DNA from 2 places in the Clostridium sp. DJ247 genome. Region 1 is predicted to be linked to the other one. Evidence: a T-box and tRNA genes for the amino acid it is inferred to sense, from the RefSeq annotation. Region 1 holds a T-box; the other holds one or more tRNA genes.

Region 1 (7,642 bases):
CTAATATATTAAATTTATTACGCCTCATTATAGCAATATGCATTTTTTTTGTCAACTCTTTTTTGAGTAATTTCGTATTATATCAACTTTTAACACTATTCATATATAAAAACAAAATATTATACAAAAAATAATTAACAAATTAATTTAGTTAATATTGACATTCTAAATGAAAGATGATATCATTAAAACATAATAAATGATAATGATTTTCATTACGAGGTGGTAAAAATGAGTATTTGTGATTTAAGACCTGGCGAAAAGGCTTTAATAGAAAACATATCTGGAGATGAAAGATTGGCTAAAAGGCTGCTTGCTCTAGGTTGTATTGAAGGTACTGAAGTAGCTTTAAAACAATCTGCCCCATTGGGTGATCCTTTAATTATAAACTTAAGAGGTTTTGACCTAGCTATACGTAAAAACGATGCAAAAAATATACTTGTAAAAAATTTGCCTTAAAAATATGTTTTAAACAGGAGGACGAATATGATAACTGCAGCATTACTTGGCAATCCCAATGTTGGTAAAACTTCTCTTTTCAACACGTTAACCGGATCAAATCAATATGTTGGTAATTGGGCCGGGGTTACTGTTGAGAGAAAAGAAGGCATTGTGGATAGTAAAATAAAAATTATAGACTTACCTGGCATTTACGCTATGGATACTTACTCAAATGAAGAAAAGATATCAAAAGAATTTCTCTTGAGTGGAAACGCTGATGTAATAATTAACATAGTTGATGCATCTAATTTGGATAGAAATCTTTATTTGACAACTCAACTTAAGCAATTTAATAAACCTGTCATATTAGTATTAAACATGATAGATGTTGCTAAGTCAAAGGGTATGACAATAGATTATACTTCACTAGCTAAGCAATTGGGTGTTACAGTAGTTCCAATTGTTGCTTCTAAAAAACAAGGTATTGAAGATTTAAAGAAAGTACTTAATGAAACCACTTTTTCAGCTTCAAAAATTACTAATAACTATAATTTTAAAAATGAAAAAGAAACCTATGATTACATAAGTTCAATACTAAAAAATTGTTTGTCATATAATAATAAAGATAAAGTTTCCCCAACAGAAAAGATTGATAAAATTGTACTTAACAGGTTTTTAGCTTATCCTCTTTTTTTAGCTATACTGTTCTTGATTTTTAAATTTACTTTTACTTGGGTAGGACAACCAATTGCAGATTTGTTTAGCAATTTCTTAGACTCTAACCTAGTACCTTACTTAAACAGTCTCTTATCAAGCACTAGCCCTTGGTTCAGTTCTTTACTAATTGATGGTATTATAGGCGGAGTAGGTTCCGTTATAGTGTTTTTACCTGTTATTCTTGCATTGTTTTTAGGTATATCCTTTTTAGAGGATAGCGGGTATATGGCTAGAGCTGCTTTTATAATGGATAGACTAATGCGAAAGATGGGATTATCAGGTAAGGGATTTATTCCTCTTATAGTTAGCTTTGGATGCTCTGTTCCAGGAATAATGTCTGCGAGAACTTTAGAAAGTGAGAAAGATAGAAAACTTGCTGCTTTGTTATCTCCACTTATGTCCTGTAATGCACGACTTCCTGTTTATGCCTTATTTGTATCAGCTCTCTTTCCAGGTAAAGAAACAACTGTAGTCTTTTCTTTATATATTCTAGGAATTTTAATAGCTTTTATTATAGGAATTTTATTTAAAAATACTTTATTTAAAAAAGATGAAGAACCTTTTATTATTGAGCTGCCAGAATATAAATTGCCATCCTTTAAAAATGTTATTCTGCATACCTGGGATAAAGGCAAGGGTTTTTTAAAGAAGGCAGGAACTATAATCTTTTCTGTATCTGTTCTCGTTTGGTTTTTATCTAATTTTAATTTTTCTGGTATGACAGAAATAAATAATAGTATTCTAGCTGCTATAGGAAAATTTATAATGCCAATATTTGAACCTCTAGGTATAGGATCATGGGAAAATTCTGTTTCTCTTCTAACAGGAATTATGGCTAAGGAAGTAGTTGTTGGTACTATGGGTGTTATTTATGGAGGAGATTTAAATTCAATATTACCTCATCACTTTACACCAGTTGCAGCATATACTTTTATGGTTTTTGTATTACTATATACCCCTTGCATATCTGCAATTGCTACCATGAAGAAAGAGTACGGAAAAAATATGGCTATATTTTCAATGGTTTATCAGTTTGTGTTAGCTTGGGTTGTATCCTTTATAGTGTTTAGAATTGGTTCTCTTCTTGTTTAAAATATGGAGGTGTTAGTATGGGAGTGGAAATTACTATAACTGCAGTTATAGTCCTTTCAGCAGTATATATCTTTTATAAAAATTTAAAGAAAAAAGCCTCTGGCAAATGTGATTGTGGTTCTTGTTCAAGTCACTGCAATGATTATCAGAGACATGAATAAAAGAAGCTGTCCCAAAAGTGTATTTTGAGACAGCTTCTTTCATTCATTATATTTAGAGCTTTGTATAAAGTATCTTCAGCATTTAATCTTACTACATCAGAATGCATTATTTTATTAATCATAACTATCCCCCTTAAATACATTATAACATTATACAATAATGTTATATAAATATCTAAAATATGCTATGATATTTTGTCCATAATTTGCTAATACCTATACAAATATAATGAATTATGTTTTTAGTAACTGTTATTAATTATATTGCCTAACTCATCACAGTCTCTGCAGCCCTTTAAAATATAATCTATGGTTCTTGAAGCTGCTTTTTTGGATATTCTTTCTAAGTCTGCATCTAATAATATGTTATTTTTTTTAAGTAGGCTTTTCAAATATTTTAACTGTTTTTCTGTTATACCGTCTTCTCTAAATAAGCTGCGATTATTTTCTATTTTAAAAATAAACTCATGAATTTTAGGAAGATTTAATACATCTTCATAATTATGAAGCAATATTGTATTTTTTAGTTTTTCTTCTAGTGTTACAAGAAATTCCTTATAGAGGTCAACACTTATGCCGCCATCTATTTGATCTTTTCTATCTATACCTATGTGCTTCTCTACAGTTTTAAGATTACATCTTTCCATACCAAGTTGTTTATAATAGGGTCTTATTAATCTATATAAATCTATATGATAACTAGGTGATTCAAAAATAATACTGTTTTTCTCCATTCTTCTTCTTATAAAGGGTTCATCAAAGGCTATTCCATTATAAGAACACCACTTGTTATATTGTTTTAAATCCAAGCCAAAACTATATAATATTTCTGCTTCATTTTCTAAGTTTTCTGCAAAATATTGTTTTATAATAAAAGTATTATAATCATGAAAGTATCCAAAAGATATGAGAATTATACTATCCTCATCTTTATCAAAACCAGTAGTTTCTATATCGAAATATGCAACTTCTTGCATATGATATGTTTCAAATATATGTTTGTCAATACTTAAAGTACCTTTATAGTCCCTAATATACATTTATAGTCCTCCAAATCTCAGCTTCTAACTTACACTATTTATTATATAATAATGCTAGTAATTTGAAAATACTATAATAATAGGCATATAGAGTATGATTATACACTATATGCCTATTATTAATTTAAAAAATAATTTTATTTACATTTTTTCAACAACTTCTAAACCTATTAAATTTAAACCATTTTTTAACACTTGGCATGTAGCTTCTACTAGCTTTAATCTAGCTTTTTTAGTTTCCTCATCCTTTGCATTCATTATACTGTGTGCATTGTAGAACTTATTGAAGCCTTTAGCTACCTCAATTATATATCTTGTTGCCATAAAAGGTTCAAGTCTGTCTAATGCACCTAAAATGGCTTTATTAAAGCTTTCAAGTGATTTAGCTAGTTCAAATTCTTCTTTAGAATCCAACTTACTGTAGTCTACATCCCCAGTTATTTCTCCAGCTCTTCTAAGTATACTCTTTCCTCTTGCATAACTATACTGAACGTATGGACCTGTTTCACCATCAAAGCTTAACATTTCCTTCCAATCAAACACAATATCTTTTTCTCTGCTATTTTTTAAATAAGTAAATATAACAGCTCCTATACCTATCTTTTTCGCTACTTCTTCTTTATTTTCTAAATCTGGATTCTTTTCATTTATTACTTGTAGTGTTTTTTCAACAGATTCATTTAAAAGGTCTTCTAGGAATATTACATCTCCTTTTCTTGTGGATAGCTTTTTATCTGCAAATCTAACAAGACCAAAACCTATATGCTTACAGTCATCTGCCCATTCTTTTCCCATAAGCTTTAGGGTAGTAAACACCTGTTTAAAATGAAGAGATTGGTCAATTCCAACTACATATATACATTTGTCAAAGTCATAAGTATTTTTTCTGTAGATTGCCGCAGCTAAATCACGAGTTGCATAAATAGTAGTTCCATCTGCTTTTTTTACAATACAAGGAGGCATATTAAAGTCATCAAGCATTACAACTTTAGCACCGTTACTCTCCACTAGTATTTCTTTTTTATCTATTTCTTCTATTACTGCATCCATTTTATCTGTGTAAAAACTTTCCCCTGCATATGAATCAAATTCTACATTAAGCATATTATAGACTTTTTTAAATTCTTTTAAACTTAAGTCTTTAAATCTCTGCCAAAGTTTAGTTTCTTCTTCAGAACCCTCTTCTAATTTTTTAAAATACATTCTTCCTTCATCTTCTAATGCAGGATCTTTTTCTGCTTCGTCATGAAACTTAACATAAATTCTAAGCAATTCTTTTATAGGATCCTTCTCTAGTGCTTCATCATCACACCATCTTTTATAAGCTGATATAAGCTTTCCAAACTGTGTTCCCCAGTCTCCTAAGTGATTTATTCGTGTACAATTATACCCTTGAAAATCTAACATTTTATATAAAGCATTACCTATAACTGTAGTGAATAAATGACCTACATGAAATGGCTTCGCAATATTAGGTGATGAATATTCAATGATCATATTTTTTCCAGTTCCTATATCTGAAGCACCATAATTATTTCCTTCTTTTAAAATCTTCTCAATTGTTTCCTTTGTGAACACGGTTTTATCTACAAAAAAGTTTAAATATGGTCCTAGATTTTCTACTTTATCAAATCCATCTTTATTTATTTTATTCTTCAGTTCTTCCGCTATTATATTTGGAGCTTTTCTTAAAGCCTTAGATAACTGAAAACAAGGAAAAGCATAATCCCCCATATCAGGTTTTGGTGGCAGTTCTATAAGTTTTTCTATAAAATCTAATTCTAAATCCACATTTTCTTTTATTCTCTCTGCAACAACCTTTTTATAATCCATTTATTTACCTCCAAATGTTTTAATAATATAAAAAATCCGTCTCTATATACTAGAGACGGACAATATCCGCGGTACCACTCTTGTTGACTAAGCTATAAATCTTAATCCTCTTAAAACTTTAACGCAGTAAACGTCTTACTGATAAACTAACAAAGCTTTGCTTTACTAATTCTTTTTCATAAGATTCTCCGAGACTCTCTTCCTTGTTAAATCCCTTGCAGGCTCCCACCATCCCTGCTCGCTGAAACAATTAAGGTTTTTAATAAATACTCTTCTCTTCAACGAATTTTTAATATAATTTACACTACATTATATTACTACTTTCTTTATTTTGTCAATATTATTTTTTTAGTTTATCACTCTTATTCAAAGCGTAACGTGCAAACTGTTTTTAATTTAGAAGCTTTATATGTTGCTAATATACCAAATATAATACTTAGCTTGTCTTACTACCTAATAATCCTGTAAGTTTATAGGCTAAAAGAATTTTAGTGTTTCCTATTATTAATTAAAGAGAGTTAGAAAAACTAACTCTCTATCATAACTGGAGAAAAATCGGATTCATACATATATGCTGTAATGAAATGTAGATATGCTGATGGATTTTTATTTACTGTTGATCCAAAAGCCTTAAATTGTTTCTTTACAATACCTCTTAGTTTACTGTCATTAGTAATCTTATAAAGCCTAATCATATTTAAGGTAGCTACAGAGTTTCCTGATGGTATAGCTCCATCATAGATTTCTTTAGGTCTAATTATTAACTGCTCATTATCAGTTCCGTACAAATATAAACCTCCATGTTCCTCATCATAAAATAAATCTAACATTTGTTTATTTAAACTTACAGCTTTCTCTAAATATTTGTCATTAGAATTAGCTTCGTATAGTTCTATAAGTCCCCAAATTAGAAAAGCATAATCCTCTAATACTCCTAGATTAGCTGCTTCTCCATCCTTATATCTTACAAGCAATCTATTGTTCTTACTAACTAATTTATCTAGTATAAAATCTGCAGTCTTCTCTGCTATTTCAACATATCTTTCATTTTTAAAAATTTTTCCTGCTGCTGCAAATGCAGCAATAGCTAAACCATTCCAAGAAGTTAAAATTTTTTCATCCCTAAATGGATGAATTCTCTGTTCTCTATATTTATATAGAGAACCCCTTATATTTTCTAAGATTTTTACTAAATCTTCATTTCTTGATAACTTATCTATATCCTTATCTATTAGATTAGGAATGTTTTTACCTTCAAAGTTTCCATTTTGCGTGATACCATAAGTTTCACAAAATATCTTAGATTCATCTTCATCTAGGATCTCCCCTATTTCCTTTTTATTCCAAACATAGAATTTTCCTTCAACACCCTCTGAATCCGCATCTTCTGCTGAATAAAATCCGCCTTCTTTAGAATACATCTCATCTAATAAATAAGTAAAAATTTTTTCGGCTATTTCCTTATACAGGTGCTTTTCTGTCAACTTATACGCTTCGGAATATATCAAAGCTAATAATGCATTATCGTATAACATTTTCTCAAAATGTGGTACCAACCATTTTTCATCAGTTGAGTATCTAGAAAAACCAAATCCGATATGATCAAAAATTCCACCTTTATACATACCTTGCAGTACTTTCTCAATCATATCTAGAGCATCTTTATCTTTTGTGTTATTATAATATCTCATCAAGAAATATATATTATGAGGCGTAGGAAACTTTGGTGCTTTACTAAAACCACCATACTTGTTCTCAAAATAATGTTTTAATATCTGAAAGCTAGATTCTACAATATCTTTATCAAAATCTTCTTTAGTATCTTCATCTATATGTGAGTGCCTTAACATTTCTTGTATCATATCATTACTTGTTTCAATAACTTTATTTTTATCTTTAATCCATATATTATAAATAGAATTTAAAAGCTCTATTAAGCCATGATACCCATGTTTGCCCTCCTTAGGGAAATAGGTACCAGCAAAAAACGGTTTTTTATCAGGAGTCATAATAATAGTTAAAGGCCAACCTCCGCTTCCTGTATAAGCTTGGCAGAAACTCATATAAATGCTGTCTATATCTGTTCTCTCTTCCCTATCTACTTTTATAGATATAAAATTTTTATTCAGTATTTCTGCAACCTCTTCGTCTTCAAAGGATTCTCTTTCCATTACATGGCACCAATGGCAAGTTGGTTTCTATAACCAACGTCATGAGTACCCAATAGACAAGAAGATCGGCTTATCTTCATTTTTTGCTTTTTCAAATGCCTCTTGACTCCAAGAAAACCAATCAACAGGATTATAAGCGTGCTGTAACAAGTAAGGCGACTTCTCGTTTATTAATCTATTGGGTACA
Region 2 (13,270 bases), on a different contig from region 1:
TTGCCATTTGCTACTGCAACTACTGCACCGCCACCTACTGTAGCTTCAAATTCTTTATTTTCAAGATCACCTTGCATGTCTTCCATCTGCTTTTGAAGCTTTTGTGCTTGCTTCATTAAATTATTTATATTTCCTCCACCAAAGTTGGGGAATCCACCTTTTGCCATAGTTAAATCCTCCTTGACTTATTTAATATAATGTTAATTATATCATATTTTTATAGCTTTAAATTATAACTTTTTTATTATTCATCGATTATTTCCACCAAGTCTTCACCAAAAGCATCTTTTAACATTTGCTCTGGAGACTTAGATGGGCTTTGCTCCTCTTCAGCGTCGATAATATATTGAATTTTTATTTTTTCTTTTAATATGTCAGCGAATATACTTTCTGTTACTTTTCTATTTTCATCCTTTTCTAACCTTTGTTTATGAAATGCATAATTTTTATCATATTTTATAGTTATTATTCCTGCTTCACATTTAACTAAGTTTCCAGTAGTCAATGCAGCAAATAACACCATTTGTCTTCTACTTTTAAAGGCTTCTAATATATCCTTCCAATTCTTTCTTACTATATCCAAAGTAAGTTTTGAATATACATTTTCATCCATTATAGGCTTTATTTCTTCTCTTACAGTATTAGGGTTTGGTTTATCTTTTCTCTCATTAGTAACTGTTCTAGGCACTATTCTTTCACAGGATACTTTAATCTCACCTTCTTTTAGAGCTTCCTCAAGCCTATTTAATCTAGATAATATAACCTCTTTTGATGTGTCATATTCAATTTTACACATCTTTATTACTGCAAGTTCTAAATATATTCGGCTTTGTTTTGTCCATTTTGACTGTTCTTCTGAATCTTGCAATATTCGTATGTTTCTCATTATCTCCTCTACTCTTATCTTATGTGCCTGTTCTTTTATAAGTTCTATATTTTCTTCAGACATATCTAAAATCTCTTCTGGATTTTGACTAACTTTTACCATTAAAAGGTTTCTCATATGATTTATCATATCTCTTATAAAGTTATATATATCCTTACCATTAAACACAATCTCATCTATTACTTTCATTGACAACTCTACATTTTTCTCTATTATGCTATCCGTGAGCTTCAGTAAGCTTTCATTTGTTACTAATCCTAACATATTTAAAAGGCTGCTGTAGTCTACTTTACCTTCCCCCATGGATATAGCTTGATCTAATATACTAAGTGCATCTCTCATTGCTCCATCACACATTCTAGCAATTAAATTCAAGCTCTTATCATCTGCAAGAACACCTTGTTCTACTATTATATTTCTAAGTCTATTGAACATATCATTACTTTTTATTCTTCTAAAATCAAACTTTTGGCACCTAGAAAGTATTGTAACAGGTAGTTTTTGTGGATCAGTGGTAGCTAATATAAATATAACATTAGAAGGTGGCTCTTCTAATGTCTTTAGAAATGCATTTACAGCTTCAGCCGTAAGCATATGAACCTCATCCATTATATATACTTTGTATTTACCTTCCTGTGGGGGATATTTTACGTTCTCAATTACATCTTTAATATCTTCCAAACGCCTCTTGGATGCTGCATCCATCTCTATTACATCCATAGAAAGTCCTAAATTTATCTTTTTACACATTGAACACTTATTACAAGGCTCTCCATTCTGTAGATCTAAACAATTTACTGACTTTGCTAGAATTTTTGCTGTTGAAGTTTTCCCAGTCCCTCTTGTACCAGAAAAAAGATATGCATGGGCTATTCTATTGTTCTTTATCTGGTTTTTTAAAGTTACAGTTATGTGCTTTTGGCCAACCACATCTTCGAATGTTTTTGGTCTCCACTCTCTATATAAAGCTGTATAAGACATTGAACTCACCTTCTTCAACTTAATTTTAATATTTATCCATTAAAGTCTATCTAATTTAGCTTTCATCTTATATTATATCCTATATATCAACATGTCTTAATGATAAAGCATAAAAATTTATATAATAAAAAAGATACCTTAGTTATAGGCATCTTATATAAATTCTATTTAATTAAGCCGTGCACCTCGCTTCGTCAGATAAACTATGAGCGTTACCCATATAGTTAACTCAAACCAGGTTTATCCACGGCACACGAAAGTGATCACTTACCGCTGCTTCCTTCCGGATCTGACGGGGTTCATGAGTTTCCGTTGCGTGGGACCCAGTTCTCAACGCCACTTTTATGGGCCAGACCTCACAATTTAGAGCCTAAGCGAGGAATTCAACCCTGCTACAGCGGATTGCAGGTTACAGGGCACCGCTGACTCCCCATCTAGCACGACAAAGTTTAATTGGCGGAGAGAGGGGGATTCGAACCCCCGGTAGAGTTTCCCCTACACACGCTTTCCAGGCGTGCTCCTTCAACCGCTCAGACATCTCTCCATATAATACTCATGATTAAATATTATATTTTATAATATTTTCAATTTGTCATGAGAACAAAGACTATTATACTATTAAACCTTATATAATTCAATAGCTATTTAAAAATTCATATAGGTAAATGTTGTATGGCGGAGAGAGGGGGATTCGAACCCCCGGTACGGTATTACCCGTACAATTGATTTCGAGTCAACCACCTTTGACCTCTCGGACATCTCTCCATGTGTACAGTCAATTATATCACTTAATTAATAAATAATGCAATAAACTTTATACATATGCTAACTAATTACACAATTTTTGGTTATATTTTACAAAACTTGTCCATAATAATAAAAGAAATTATCTTATAGAGGGGGATGTTAAAGTTGAGCACACATGCTAAAAAAATAGTAATATTAAGTATGATATTAACAGGATCTGTGAGTATAAATTATTTATACAATTATGATAGAAATAACAGCATAGCTTATAAAAATGATACTATACAAACAAAAGAAATATCCATCAACAAATCAAAACAAAGCACCATAAACAATGTATCCGAAGTTACTGAAAAACCTAAAACTGTCAGTGAAGAAAACAATAGTAAGGAAACTTTAAATAATAACTCAGAAAAGAAACAACTTTCTAGAGGAAGTGATATAAATAACGAACTTGACATTACTCTCACCTTCTACTCTGGTCTTGCAGACGAAAATGGAGGCTTTAAAGGTATAAATTGCTCCGGCAAGAAGCTTACCCCTGGCATGGTAGCTAATAATGTACTACCACAAGGAACAAAAATTTATACTAAAGAATATGGTACTTTAACTGTTGCGGATAAAGGTGGCAGCAACTTCGATACAGTAAATAGATTAGATGTATACGTGTCAAGGAATTCTGGTGAAAGTGATGAGATTTATAGAAAAAGAGTAACAAACATGGGAAGAGTAAAAGTTAGAGGATATATAGTTAAATAATTAAATATAATACATACAGTTAACCTATGTAACCTTATGTTTCTAATAAAGTTATTTAATCTTATATATTTACTTTTCCCTCTTACTTTCAAAAAAAGTTTTTAATAGGTTACTGCATTCATCATTATAATGCCAAAAAACCTTCATCCATGAATTTAATCTATGGTTTTGTACAACATTAACTACAGACCCACATGCTCCTACAGTGGGATCAAAGGTTCCAATATACAAACTGCTTATTCTAGACTGTAATATAGCACCTGCACACATAGGACATGGCTCTAGTGTAACATACATACTGCAACCATTAAGTCTCCAATTTTCAAGAACCTTGGAGGCTTTTCTTATAGCTAAAATTTCAGCATGAGCTGTTGGGTCTTGTAGACTCTCTTTCAAATTATGTGCTCTAGCTATAATTTTTCCTTCCTTTACTATGATAGCTCCTACTGGAACTTCATTTAATTCTAATGCTTTATTTGCTTCAGCTATTGCTTCAATCATAAAATCTTTACTCATAAAAACTCCTAAAAACGTAATTAATACTTTTATATAATAAGTTGAACCAATCTAGCACGCAGCTGCCCTTAATTCTCATATGCTTTGCCAATGATCAGAATCTGAATTATTAATTCCAGGAATGATTTTAACTTTTATTTGTCTACACTCCATTCTTATATAAATCCTAATTTTATCTATTATAATATAACTTTATCGTCACTGGCAAGCTGATATAATTTATAGCTTACCACCACTTCATTGCTAGTTTCTTTTGTTTGTTTTATGGATAAAATAAAGCGGCTTATTATAACTTCTATTTTTCTATAAAACTAATCTTTCTATCTAAATTTTTGACTTGTATACAACATATATGACGTACATAACTCATGTGTGTGCATCTTACGTATCTACATTGTATATTCTTTTTAGATACATAATACAAATCATTTATATTACTTGGTTTATAAATACATATTCATTTTATATACAATGTATCTACAATAAAAAGTAGTTATGAGCTTTCTTTTATATGTTATCTATTTATTAAATTATTTATGGTACCTAAGATATTTCTGAATGATAAATGACACCAACTTTCAGAATTATCTACATTAAAATTTTATATACAAAAATAAAAAACCTTGTAATCTGTTGAGATTAAAAGGTTTATATGAGAAAAGAGCCCTTATGAGCTCCTTATGTTCTTTCTTTACTTATATCTTCTTCTAACCTAGTTTTAGCAGTATTGTCTTCTTCTACTCTATTTATACCCAAACCTACTGAACCAAATGAAAGCATTTTATCAATTTCTTTTTTAATATTCTCTTGTATATAATTCTTTGGTTTATCTTTATTCTCCATAACATAACTCTCCTCTCTAGAGTATGTTATGTATAGAGATGTACTTTATGCATATTTTTTAATACACGAAAAAGAGCCCTATATTAGCTCTATTCCTCATTCTTAATAACTGCTAAATCTATTCCCAACATCTTTGGATCAACATGAAACCTTGAAATACTACCACAATCCTTACAAATCTCAGCATACATAGGTAAGGAACTTTTAAAAAATATACCATAGTTATCATACCTTGAATATTGCCTTCAATTTCAAAGTTAACATTATCATTTAAAATATAAGACTGCAATTTACATGGCCATTTATGGAGGCATGAGGCTTGGAGAACTTACTGATCTGAAATAGTCCTATATAGATTTAGATAATAAATTTTAAAAATTCATCAATCACTGCAGCATATACCAGGTCAAGGCACTTTTACGAAGTCACCAAAGAATGAAACAAGTAATAGAATAATTTCTTTACCAAAAGCAGTTATAAATCTCTTACGTGAATATAAAATGCAGTATTACTCAAATAGAACCTATTTTTATAAAAATAATAAAACCCTGTAAACTTAGTATTTACAAGGCTTTGCTGTTGGTGTGCCCGAGAGGAATCGAACCCCCGGCACGCGGTTTAGGAAACCGCTGCTCTATCCTACTGAGCTACGAGCACATATTTATTTATCACTATGATATTTTATTATAATTTATAATAATTGTCAAATGTTTTTGTAACTTTTTTCTAAATATAGAACTAATAATCTCTATATTCTTTTATTTATTATAAACAAATAGGTATATTATATAGTAATTAAAAATATAATAATTTAGAGGTGTTTTTATGATTAATGAATTTAAAAATTTACTTTTAGCAGGTTTAGGTTCCGCTGTATATACTTATGAAAAAGCATCAACATTAATTGATGACATGGTTCAAAAAGGAAAGTTAACCATAGACGAAGGAAAGGAGCTTTCTGAGGAACTAAAAAGGAATGTTCAAGGCAAAGTTCAAGATGTTAAGCCTTTAACAAGAGAAGATCTAATATCTACATTAAACTCAATGAATCTTGTATCGAAAAATGACTTAGCAACTATAAATCAAAGGTTAACTGAATTAGAGCAAAAGCTTAAAAGTGATTAAAGCCCAACAAAAGTTAGGGCTTTAATTATTATGGAGGATTATTATGTATAATGATTCTATCAAAAGATTCAAAGAAATAATAAGGATTTTAACCTTCTATGGCTTCGGATTTGTTATTAATAGTAAAATTACTAAAGATAAAAGTGCTCCTGCAAACTTAAGAAAAGCTTTTGAGGAATTGGGACCTACATTTATAAAAATAGGCCAAATATTAAGTACCAGGCCTGACATGCTTCCTAAAGAATATATAGACGAACTCTCAAATCTTCAAGATAACGTAACGCCTGAAGAATATAAACATATGGATGTAGTATTTTTTAATGAATTTCATAAACATATAGATGACTGCTTTGTATACTTTGAAAAAAAACCTTTAGCTTCTGCATCTATTGCTCAAGTTCATAATGCAATATTAAAAAGTGGTGAAGAAGTTATAGTTAAAATTCAAAGACCTGACATAAGTGAAAAAATAAAATTAGATCTATCAATAATTCGTAAAATTATAAGACTTACTAAAGCAAAATTTTTTGACACCCTAGTAGATCCTGAAGAAGCATTAAACGAACTCTTTTTCTCTATGGAAAGAGAGTTAGACTTTAAAATTGAAGCATTAAATATTAAAAAATTTAAGCAATTAAATAGTGATGTAGCATTTTGTTATGCACCTTATGTAATAGATGAATTCTCTGACAGTAAGGTGTTAACTTTAGAAAAAATTCATGGATTTAAGATAAATGATATGACTAAGCTTAAAGAAGGTGAATATGATTTAAGAGATTTAGGAAAGAAACTCGCACTTTCATTTTTCAAGCAAGTTTTTACAGATGGATTTTTTCACGCTGACCCACACCCTGGCAACTTGTTGATTTCTGAAGGTAAAATATGTTTTATTGATTTTGGTATAGTTGGGAGTTTATCAGAGCGCTTAAAAAATTCTCTAAATGAAGCTATTGTTGCTTTAGCCTTTAAAGATTTAGATAGATTAGTATCAGTTATTATGTCTATTGGCATAAAAAAAGGATTAATATCTAAAAACAAGTTATATGAAGATATAGATTACTTACTTTCAAATTATCTAAATACTTCATTAAAAAATATTCAGATTTCTATACTGCTTCAAGAGGTTTTTAATTGTGCCAAAGATAACAATATACAGTTTCCTAAAGATCTAACCTTACTTGTGAGAAGTCTTATAATTATTGAAGGAGTTATAGCTAAAATTTCTCCTGATATACAAGTATTAGATGTAGCTATACCCTTCGTTAAAAATAGTAGTAAATTACTATTATTTAAAAAAATTGATATATATGACGTATTGATGCAATTGTACAAAATTACAAGAGATTCTTTTATGTTTCCTTCAAAATTTGCAGAATTAATAACTAACACTGTAAGTGGAAGATTAAAAATACAATTATATATTACTAATCTAGAACAATATTCAAGAGAGTTAAATAAAATAGGTAATAGGCTGATATTCGCATTAATTATTTCATCAACAATTATATCCTCCAGTTTAATTATGTCTTTTAACATAGGCCCTAAAATATATGATATTTCTGTTATTGGGCTTATTGGCTTTTTAGTTTCTCTATTTATGTCATTTTTATTACTTATATCAATATATAGAAACAGATCATAACCAATCATAGGACTAAAAACAGTCCCATGATTGGTTATGTGGCTTGCATGCCATTTAAAACATAGCTTAATATGTTATCTATCAATTGTTCTAGATCTTCTCCATGCTCATCTATAAGTTCATATGTTGCAACAGAACAAAGGGTACCAAATAAGGTATAAGCCATATGAAGTGAATCTCCATTTTTTATGACTCCCTGAGCTATAGCTTCTTCTAGATAAGTTTTTATATAATTGATATATTTTTCTATTGATTCTCTTAGTTCTAATTGCCTGGACTCTTGCCCCCACAACTGACTCATTATAACTTTAAAGAAATCCTTACTTTCATGTACTAGTCCTAATTGAATTTTACATAATAATTTTATCTTAGATAAAATATCTTCATGTTCAATAATAGAACTTTCAATTCTATCTTTAAGTAGTAACATTCCTTCTTTTATTATATAATTAAATATTTCTTCTTTGCTTTTAAAGTGATAATATAATGTACCCTTTGCCACACCTGCATCAGCTGCAATGGTATCCATAGTAGCTCCATTATATCCATACATTGAAAATATCTTTATAGAGGATTCAAATATCAATCTTTTAGTTTTATTCATTAATATCACTCCAGCTTTTATAAATACTGAATGACCAGTCAGTGTAACTGTATTCACATATATTATACTATTTAATTCAGTTATCTCAATAGTTTTATTATTTTTTAAGTAAACTAAAGGTATATACTTATAATTAAAATTAGAGTTTGACAATATGAAAATAATAATTAATAATTGTAATAAATATTTTACCACAATGTACGATATTAAATAAAGTTGAGAGAGGTTAAAGATGATTAAGTACTATAATAGAAAGACTAACAAATATGAGATTGAACACGTAGCAGGTGACAAATATCTTAATTGGACTTATTCCTCACCTATAGGAATGAAATTTTTAGAACTGTTAATTAAGAAAAAATTTTTCTCAAAGATTTATGGTTCTTTTTGTGACAGTAAAAGAAGTAGAAACAAAATTTATTCGTTTATTAATGATTTTAATATAGATATGTCATTATGTGAGAAAAATATAAATGAATTTAAATCATTTAACGACTTTTTCATAAGAAAGTTAAAGAAAGAAGCAAGACCAATAGATACAGAATTAACTTCACTTATATCTCCTGGAGATGGACGGTTATTTGCTTATGAAAATATTGATTTTAAAAAAATCATTCAGGTTAAAGGGTATACATATGATTTGGATAACCTTATTAATAATGCTGCTGTATCTGAAAAATTTTCAGAAGGTACTTGTTTAATTCTTAGACTTGCTCCAGTTGATTATCATAGGTTTCATTTTATTGATAACGGAATATGTGAGAAAACCAATAAAGTTAACGGTGAATATTATTCAGTAAACCCAATAGCATTACAGAAAATTCCTGAACTTTTCTGTAGAAATAAAAGACAGTGGAGTATTTTTCACTCAGACAACTTTGGGGACATTTTATATGTAGAAGTGGGAGCAACTTGTGTAGGATCAATAATACAAACCTATTCACCTGAAAATAGAATAAAAAAAGGTGATGAAAAAGGTTATTTTAAATTTGGTGGTTCCACAGTGATACTTTTCTTTCAGAAAAACAAGGTAAAAATAGATAAAGATATAATTGATAACACAAACCAAGGCTATGAATCAAAAGTACTTATGGGCGAAAAGATAGGAAAGAAAGTATAAATAAAAAAAGATTCTACAATAAATAATGTTGAGTTTAGAGAAGACTTAAAATTTAACATTGAGCTCAATAAATAGATACTTTTTATAATAGTAAAATAAATCCCTAGAGCGTTTAGTAATGATCCCAGGGATTTATTTTCGGATCAACTTCCAAATCCAACTCTATTCAGATTGCGACATAATATGGGTTTACTACGTTATTTAGATATAACACATTTCTTATTGGCTCTTTTCAAGGTTTAATTGCCATGAAACACCATATTTATCTTCAATCCAAGCATACTTTTCACTAAATGGGTAAGATGCTAACGGCATTAAAATACTGCCATCTTGAGATAACTTCTCAAAGACTTGATTAATTTCTTCGTCAGTATCACATGTTACATACAATGATATTGCTGGAGTAAATGTGAATTCCTGTTCGACATTACTATCTATACACATAAACTCTTGTCCCTTTAGTGAAAATTTTGCATGTAACACGGTTCCCTCTTTACCAACTTCGTTCGCTCCATAACGAGTAATACTTATTATTTCTGATTGATCAAATATAGAAGTGTAAAAATTCATTGCCTCTTCAGCATTACCAGAAAACATTAAAAATGTAGTGATTTTTTGTTTTGGATTTTTCATTTAATTCTCTCCTTTACTGGTGTTAATTCATCATTTACAGCACATTTGCCATATTATTATAAACGAACATTGCACAATAATTTACTACCGTGTATTAAACTATATTATCATTATACCAAGTAACTACTAGTAACATACTAGTAGTTATTTATGCCATAGATTTTTATATAATCATTTTTCATTGTGTTATTCATTGTGTCATTTTATACATTTTTCTTTGGATTGTGTTATAACACAATAGCTAGCAAACCTTTATAAAGCAGTAGTTTACGTTCTATGTATGAACAACTCACAGATAATCTCTATAATTAATTTTAATTGCATGATACATAATTTATACCTTTTAAAATTATATTACTTGTATAAGCTTATAAAGTGAATTTATGGGTATCACTATTTTTATATGTTCTATTGCCCCTTAATACATTGATATGATAAACTATCTATGTACAATTCAATACGGTTGTGTGTGGGCAACTGGTATCGCTATCCCTTTTTAGGAGGGAGGTGATACATATGTACGAGATGTTTATAGTGGTTTTTGCTGCTCTATCATTTTTGATAGCTCTGATAAATCTAGTTATCGTGCTTATAGATAAAATAAAAAAGTAGCCCACCTGTGCAATTGGTAATGGCTACTTTTTTATAATTTCAAGCTTTATCAGTTGCCTTAGCAACTAGAATTGTATACTGCAGGGTGCTACCAACACCCTGTTTTTATTATGTTCATTTATTAATTTTATTATAACACATATTGTAACACAATCAATGATTAGTTTAAATATTTAAACTAATTTAGTTTAAATATCTAAACACTATATACTTTAGTCATATTTTCGCCATCCATAACCCTAACAATAAAACTACTATTAACAAACTCATCATTAAAGCTACTTAATCTTCTCCTATAAGTTTTTCTATATCTTTTGTGTAGATCCTTAGCTTTTTTTAATTTCACTTGTACATTAAATACTAAAATTAATAAGAATTTATCTTTGCTTAATTACTCCACTCTTACCTCATCTATAACTATCATGCCCCATCATATTTTAAGATCAAAAAAGGAGAGACTTTTCTTACCTCTCCTAAGTTTCTTTCTTATTTTATTATTTAATTTTTTACGTACATTCAGTTACTGCTCTTTTATTACTTTTCCTATTTTCATTGCCTTTTAATCACTTAATGCAATATATAGTATTAGTTATTTTAATTATATACAACATATTCTTTATAACTATAAATTATAAAATAATAATAAAATAAATCCGCTATATATATTTTTTCATATAATGCGGATTATTATAACTTATATTTTTCTATAAAACTAATCTTTCTGTATAAATTTTTACTTGTTATGCAACATATATAACGTACGCAACTCATGTGTGTATGTCTTATGTATCTACTATATATCTATTTTATAGATACATAGTAGATACCATTGATATTGCTTGATTTATAAATATATATTCATTTCATATACAATGTATCTACAGTGAAAAGTAGTTAAGAACTCTCTTTTATAATAAATTATCTTAGCTTTTATTATTTATCTGTTCATTGGTAGCAAATTAGTAGTATACTACTAATTTATAAATTATAATAACTAATAACTAAATAGTTCTAGTTTTCTTTCAATATATTGTCCTAATTTTGCATCTAGATATTCTGTTTCCTTATTAAATCTAATGGATCAATAATCATATCTAATTCGCCATTGTTTAATATTTCTTGAACATCATATGGATTTTCGACATTAGAAGAGAAAACTACATTAGATATGTCACTTTGATTTATTATAACTTTTATTCCAATTTCTTTTGCAAATCATAGGGATTTAATGATATATTTTTCTAGCCAAGAATCAAATTTCATCATTGCTTTATGAAGGATATATATATTTCCAACCATCACTAGTATACTGATAGATATAGAAAATAATAAAGTTATGATATCATAGTCTAGTAAAATATTAATCTTATATATTAGAAAACAACAAAGAGGGAGAAAAGATATGCTAGTTATAACTGATGGTAAGTATTTTTTAAAGCTTAGCCATTGAAAGATATGGAATAATAAATGCAATGTGAAAGCAATAAATAAACCATACCAAACAATATAGTTATCCAGCAAACATGAAACCACAGTGACTATTGATAAAATGATAAACTCTTCAGCTACTGCAATTGAAAAAGATGCAGTTGAGGCTTTAAAATTAAAGGGAATATGTTTATTCGCCATATTTTCAATGTATTGTTTATTTCTTTCTTGCCAGGCTTCAATCATTATAATTTCTTCGAAGTCATGAATCATAAAAAGTATTGGAAAAAGCCAGATGATCATAAATAATGTTTTCATAAAGATAACCCCCTAATATGATTAAATAAGTGACTCACTTGTGTCATTTTACAATTTTTAGTATAATACTTCTTATCAGAAGAGGTCAATAGATTTGATATAAGTGCTACAAATAAGAGAAAATTGTGTCAGCAAATTCTATGGAGGGATTTTTATGCAAAAAAATAGTCTTAATCCAATTTCAGTACAGTCTAAAGAGTGGATTATTGCATCATTACTAGAATTATTGTCAGAGAAGCCATACAATCAAATAACTATAACAGAAATAGCTTCTAGAGCTCAATTGGCAAGACGTACATTTTATCGTAACTTTGATTCTAAGGAGGATATTTTGAATCTGTATATACAAAAGTTGTGTAGTGAATATATTGAATCGTTGAGAGAGGAAAAAACATTAAAAGTATATAATATTGCTAAAGTATACTTTACTTTTTGGAATAAACATTTAAATTTTCTAATTGTAATGGAGAAAAATGATTTATTATATATGATATTACAAAAATACAATCAATATTTACCTATGATTCATCAGAAACTTAAAGGACAGGATCAAGACAATAATGTATTAGAATATATATTAGCTTTTAGTGCAGGAGGTTTTTGGAATATGCTCATAAAATGGATACATAAAGGTGCAAAGCAAACGCCTGATGAGATGGCAAGTCTAGTGAATATAATAATAAATGATACAATATTATAGTAGAAAAGATATAGACAGTATAGCACTTCATTTTGGTAAAAAGATACGGAAATAAGAATAAACATATGAACAAAAATAGATATGATTTTGAGCAATTTGAAAAATAAAAAACATTTTTCTGTGGGTTGTGTTATTTTGCATTAAAAAAGACCTTCACTTATTAGTGAAAGCCTTGATAATGGTGCGCTGGAGAGGATTCGAACCCCCGACCAACTGGTTCGTAGCCAGCTACTCTATCCAACTGAGCTACCAGCGCATGTCTAATATAGATGTTAACATAAAAAGTAAAAAAAATCAAATTTGTATTTAACTAACTGTACCTAATATTATTATATGCAGTAATAAAAGTTAAGTTA

Evidence for each region. The T-box of region 1 lies ahead of argS (arginine--tRNA ligase). A T-box ahead of a tRNA ligase gene usually reads a tRNA of that ligase, here a tRNA-Arg.
Region 2: it has a tRNA-Arg gene. The T-box ahead of argS (arginine--tRNA ligase) is inferred to sense a tRNA for this amino acid. The anticodon was not compared.

What each region holds. Positions count from the first base shown of each region.
Region 1 is NZ_JABAIW010000013.1:57,629-65,270, forward strand. It holds gene HGI79_RS07415 (ferrous iron transport protein A) at 232-459, shown strand; gene feoB (ferrous iron transport protein B) at 487-2,250, shown strand; gene HGI79_RS07425 (FeoB-associated Cys-rich membrane protein) at 2,268-2,411, shown strand; gene HGI79_RS07430 (hypothetical protein) at 2,396-2,533, opposite strand; gene HGI79_RS07435 (ribonuclease H-like domain-containing protein) at 2,654-3,451, opposite strand; gene argS (arginine--tRNA ligase) at 3,593-5,284, opposite strand; T-box leader at 5,333-5,575, opposite strand; partial or broken gene HGI79_RS07445 (thioredoxin domain-containing protein) at 5,812-7,642, opposite strand, start outside.
Region 2 is NZ_JABAIW010000063.1:262-13,531, forward strand. It holds gene HGI79_RS19160 (YbaB/EbfC family nucleoid-associated protein) at 1-167, opposite strand, end outside; gene dnaX (DNA polymerase III subunit gamma/tau) at 245-1,867, opposite strand; RNA gene ffs (signal recognition particle sRNA large type) at 2,045-2,310, opposite strand; tRNA gene HGI79_RS19175 (tRNA-Ser) at 2,322-2,411, opposite strand; tRNA gene HGI79_RS19180 (tRNA-Ser) at 2,541-2,632, opposite strand; gene HGI79_RS19185 (hypothetical protein) at 2,780-3,373, shown strand; gene HGI79_RS19190 (nucleoside deaminase) at 3,443-3,889, opposite strand; gene HGI79_RS19195 (hypothetical protein) at 4,568-4,732, opposite strand; tRNA gene HGI79_RS19200 (tRNA-Arg) at 5,313-5,389, opposite strand; gene HGI79_RS19205 (phasin family protein) at 5,558-5,857, shown strand; gene HGI79_RS19210 (AarF/ABC1/UbiB kinase family protein) at 5,901-7,499, shown strand; gene HGI79_RS19215 (TetR/AcrR family transcriptional regulator) at 7,534-8,103, opposite strand; gene HGI79_RS19220 (phosphatidylserine decarboxylase) at 8,336-9,223, shown strand; gene HGI79_RS19225 (VOC family protein) at 9,443-9,856, opposite strand; gene HGI79_RS19230 (hypothetical protein) at 10,665-10,814, opposite strand; gene HGI79_RS19235 (HXXEE domain-containing protein) at 11,684-12,214, opposite strand; gene HGI79_RS19240 (TetR/AcrR family transcriptional regulator) at 12,369-12,914, shown strand; tRNA gene HGI79_RS19245 (tRNA-Arg) at 13,094-13,170, opposite strand.